DNA from 2 places in the Devosia sp. BK genome. Region 1 is predicted to be linked to the other one. Evidence: predicted binding sites of a transcription regulator. Region 1 holds the regulator's gene; the other holds the start of a gene.
The links. Region 1 encodes LexA, which represses DNA repair genes until DNA is damaged. Its sites were predicted from a motif close to TGTTCNNNNTGTGTTCNG; they were not measured.
Positions count from the first base shown of each region.

Region 2: a site for LexA is predicted at 1,560-1,577, ahead of parE (DNA topoisomerase IV subunit B). Genes of this name have one in related genera too.

Region 1 covers NZ_JAIMBX010000001.1:952,218-954,621, reverse strand. The annotation lists gene DevBK_RS04620 (hypothetical protein) at 1-428, shown strand, start outside; gene DevBK_RS04615 (HIT family protein) at 438-857, shown strand; gene lexA (transcriptional repressor LexA) at 1,001-1,714, shown strand; gene DevBK_RS04605 (nuclear transport factor 2 family protein) at 1,714-2,094, shown strand.
Region 2 covers NZ_JAIMBX010000001.1:1,218,853-1,221,256, reverse strand. The annotation lists gene parE (DNA topoisomerase IV subunit B) at 1-1,440, opposite strand, end outside; gene DevBK_RS05920 (hypothetical protein) at 1,647-1,955, shown strand.

The DNA.
Region 1 (2,404 bases):
CGGACGATTGCTGGAACGCCAATTACGTCACGTTTCGCGACCTGATCGAGCGCTTCACCCTCATGGGCAAGGATAGGCTCCTCGCGCCGGAGGTCTGGGCGCTCGGCTCCGAGGTCGAATTTCACGGCGATATGGGCATGGATGAATTGCGCGATTATTCCAGTTCGAAGCGCGCCTTCGCTGCCCGCGCCCGCCACTATTATCGCTCCGACGACCTCATCTATCGCCACATTGTCCCCTCCTCCTTCACCTCCGCCATGGGCAAGGGCGCGATGTCGGCGGAAACGGCGGTCGGCATCGCTCTCTTCTTCATCACCCGCGGCTTCAAATATGTACCGGTGACCCTTACCGGCCTTGCCGTCCTCAATTTCTTCCGCTTCCGATATGCCAACAATGCCGGCGACGAAGCGCTCGCCGCTGCCGAATAATCCGAGGCTTTGATGACCTACGACCCAACCAATATCTTCGCCAAAATCCTCAAGGGCGAACTACCTTGCCACAAGGTCTACGAGGACGACACGGCCCTCGTCATGCTCGACATTTTTCCGCAGTCCAAGGGTCACACCCTCGTAATTCCCAAGGCCCCATCGCGTAACCTTCTCGATGCCGATCCCGCGGCCCTTTCGGCGGTGATGCCGCTCGTCCAACGCGTCGCCAAGGCCCTGCAGACTGTAACGAAAGCCGACGGCATCCGCCTCGCCCAGTTCAACGAGGCCCCGGCTGGCCAGACCGTCTTTCATCTCCATTTCCATCTGATCCCTGCCTACGAGGGCACCGCCCTCGGCGCCCATGCCAGCGGCCGTGCTGACGACGCCGAACTCGCCCAACTGGCGAAAGACCTCGCCGCCGTGCTCTAGTCTTGCCGCTGACGCGACGTCTTCCGGCGAAAGCGAGAATCTCTACTGCGCCTCTATTTGGCAAAGATGGGAGACTCTTGCGGAACATAGACGGAACACATATAGTCGTTCCGTATCCGTTCCGATTCTAGGGCTCACCGGCGATGCTGACGCGCAAACAACACGAATTGCTGATGTTCATCCACGAACGGATGAAGGAAAGCGGCATTCCCCCATCCTTCGACGAAATGAAGGATGCGCTGGATTTAGCGTCGAAGTCAGGCATCCATCGGTTGATCACTGCGCTCGAAGAGCGTGGCTTCATCCGCCGCCTGCCCAACCGGGCGAGAGCCCTCGAGGTCGTCAAGCTGCCGGATTCCATGAACCCATCCCTCGGCGGGCGCAAAGCCAAGTTTGAACCGTCGGTTATCGAAGGCAGCCTCGGAAAAGTTAGCGCGCCCCAGCCACGCGGTATCGCCGCCGAGGATTATGCCCGACCGATCTCCATTCCCGTCATGGGGCGCATCGCTGCCGGTACGCCCATCGAGGCGATCCAGACTCATTCCCACACCATTCAGGTCCCGCCTGAAATGCTTGGCGCGGGCGAACACTATGCGTTGGAAGTCCGCGGCGACTCCATGATCGACGCCGGCATTTTCGATGGCGACACGGTCGTTATCAAAAAACAGGATCAGGCCAGCACTGGAGAAATCATCGTCGCCTTGGTCGATGACGAAGAGGCCACCCTCAAACGCCTCCGGCGCAAGGGCAACACTATCGCACTCGAAGCTGCCAACCCGGCCTACGAGACCCGCATCTTCCCGCCGGATCGCGTGAAAGTTCAAGGCCGCCTCGTCGGCCTCCTCCGCAAATACTAATGCCCGGCGCCGCCACACCCAAAACGGTGATGGCGGCTTATGCCGACCTGATCAACCATCACGACTTTTCATTGCTGGTCCCGCTGATCGATTCCGATGCAGTCTTCTGGTTCAGTTCAGGCAGTTTCACCGGCATCGATGCCATTCGCAGTGCCTTCGAACGAACATGGCAGCGTCTTGAGAACGAGACGTACTGGCTTGAAGACCTCACCTGGATCGCGGACGGCGACACGGCAGCGAGCTGCACCTATCGGTTCTGTTGGCGCGCTGTGGTCGATGGCAAAGACGCCGAAGGATCAGGACGAGGCACCACGGTGCTCGCCAAGCGCGGTGATGCTTGGCGCATCATCCACGAACATCTAAGCTCTTATCCGGATTGAGCGTGACATTCTTTAGTCTCGATCGCGTTTCTACGCCGAGTGCGATTAGCCTGCAGCAGCGGATTTCATATCTCAGCGGTGAAAAGGGCTGTCACTTAGGCAAACTCGATGCGTCCCTCCTCCTACTAATGGCTTCGATCCGGCCGCAGGCAAAATTGCGCCAGTGGCGCAACTTCAGGAGAGAGGGCCATGAGGGCTATGCCCGAATGGCAAGCTAGGTGGGGTAAACCCCAAAACCCCAAAATACTTATCCATCTTCTCCCCGCTCCCCAAAACCTCGCCCATACTCTCCCCATTCCGCCAGTCACAC
Region 2 (2,404 bases), 270 kb from region 1:
CTGATTGGCGCGGCTACGTGCTTGCTTGGCCGAGCCACCAGCCGAGTCGCCTTCGACGATGAACAGTTCCGCGCCTTGCGCCGCGTTCTGCGTACAGTCGGCAAGCTTGCCAGGAAGCCGAAGCTTGCGCGTCGCACTCGCCCGGTCGATCTCTTTTTCCTTGCGCCGACGCAGACGCTCCTCGGCGCGCTCGATAGCCCAATCAAGCAGCTTGCCGGCCTGCTGCGGTGACGAACCAAGCCAGTGGTCGAACGCATCGCGCAGCGCATTTTCGACAATACGCGTCGCTTCCTGAGAGGCCAGCTTATCCTTGGTCTGCCCAACGAATTCGGGCTCGCGCACGAAGACCGAGAGCATCGCATTGCAATGCCCGAGCACGTCTTCCGCCGTGAGCGCCGCCGCCGCCTTGTTCTTGGTCAGCTCGGCATAGTTCTTGAGCCCACGCAGCAGGACGAGCCGCAGCCCGGCCTCGTGCGTGCCCCCATCAGGCGTCGGCACCGTGTTGCAATAGGACGAGGTGCTGCCATCCTCGATTGTCCAGGCAATGGCCCATTCCACCGAACCATGGCTGCCAGGGCGACCGGTCTTGCCGGCGAAAATGTCGTCGACGATGCGCGTTTCGCCCTCGATCCGCGCGGTCATGAAATCCTTCAGGCCGTCGGGATAGTGGAACACCGCCTTGGCCGGAACTTCATCGCTCGCTAGGCTCTCGTCACAACTCCAGCGCAGTTCGACGCCACCAAAAAGATAGGCCTTGGCCCGGGTCATCCGGAAAATTCGACCCGGCGAGAAATGCGCCGCAGCTCCAAAGATCTCGGGATCGGGATGGAAACGCGTTACCGTACCGCGACGGTTTTGTACCCGGCCGACATTGACGACGTCTTCGACGACCTTGCCGCGCGAAAAGATGATGCGATGAAGCTGCTGGTCACGGGCCACCTCGACAATCATGTCGTCCGAGAGCGCATTGACGACCGAAACGCCAACGCCGTGCAACCCGCCCGAAGTCTCATAGGCCTTCGAGTCGAACTTGCCGCCGGCGTGCAAAATCGTGTGCACGATCTCCAGCGTCGAGCGCCCCGGAAATTTCGGATGCTTTTCGACCGGAATGCCGCGGCCATTGTCGCCGACGGTCAGATACCCGTCGGCGCCCAGATGCACTTCGATCCGCGTCGCGTGGCCCGCAATGGCCTCGTCCATCGAGTTGTCAATCACCTCGGCAAAGAGGTGGTGATAAGCATTGGCGTCGGTGCCGCCGATATACATGCCAGGACGGCGCCGCACCGGCTCCAACCCTTCGAGCACCTCGATATCGGACGCGCCATAACTGTCCCCACCCACAGGCGACGCCTTGGGCGTGCTCGCTTTGCTCGGAGCAGGGGTCGGGACGGTGTTCTCAGGGGCTGCGGAACCGCCAAAGAGATCGATAGGCTCTGACATACACATTCCATCGCTGAGCCCGAATCGGGCGTCGAAAATCTATCTTAACCCAAGGATTCGTGCGGGTCTGGCGCGCGCGTTTAATTCCACAGCCAAGGGCGTTCAGTGTATACGTCAACATGAACGAAAAATGAACACGGAACTTCTCTCGGGTTCATCATCGTTCTGGCATAATGCGATCCCGCACGAGATGAGGAGTGACTGCCATGGCCAAGCGCTTGATACTTTCTGCAGCTCTCATGGGCGTATTGCTTGCTGCCCCCGTCTCGGCGCAGAGCTTTGGCTTCGGGATTCATTTCGGCGATCAGGCCGAGGATTTCAAGCCGCGGATGGCCATGTGCTATACGGACCGCCAGATCCGCGAAGCCATCGCCGCCCGTGGATATTCGAGGATCTACCTCAACGTCCCCGACAGCGGCGTTGTTCAGGTCAAAGCAAGCCGCGATGGCGTAACCTATCTGATCAAGTTCGATTATTGCCGCGATCGGATCAAGGATATCCAGCAACTTCGCTGATTGTTCGCCACGTGAGAAAGCCCGGACTTCCTGGCTTTCTCCTGTGATGCGTTCAAATTCGGGCCAAGTTTAGTGTCTGAGTTTACCCCTCGTTTGCATCTTGAAAGCACTTTCTTAAGCGCGCCCTGCTAACTCTGGGCGCATGCGGTTTTTTGTATGGAGTTGCCGTATGCGAACCCGAAATGGGACCAGTACTGCGTATCCAGCGCCCCATTTCGGTTCTTCTGCTGGCGTTTTGCCGAGAGCCGGATCCTTCAGTATTGCGTACCGGCTGGCACAGTTTCGCGTCCCGCGCTTTGGCGCAATGCTTCTCGCGAGCTTGGTTTTCTATCTGACTTGATGCCTTGCCTTTGTAAGGACCTTGGATTAGGTCTCTATCTGTCCAATCGAACCGGGGAGAGATGCATGACTGCTTTTTATCATCATCGCCAGCGTGGCCCCGTTCATGC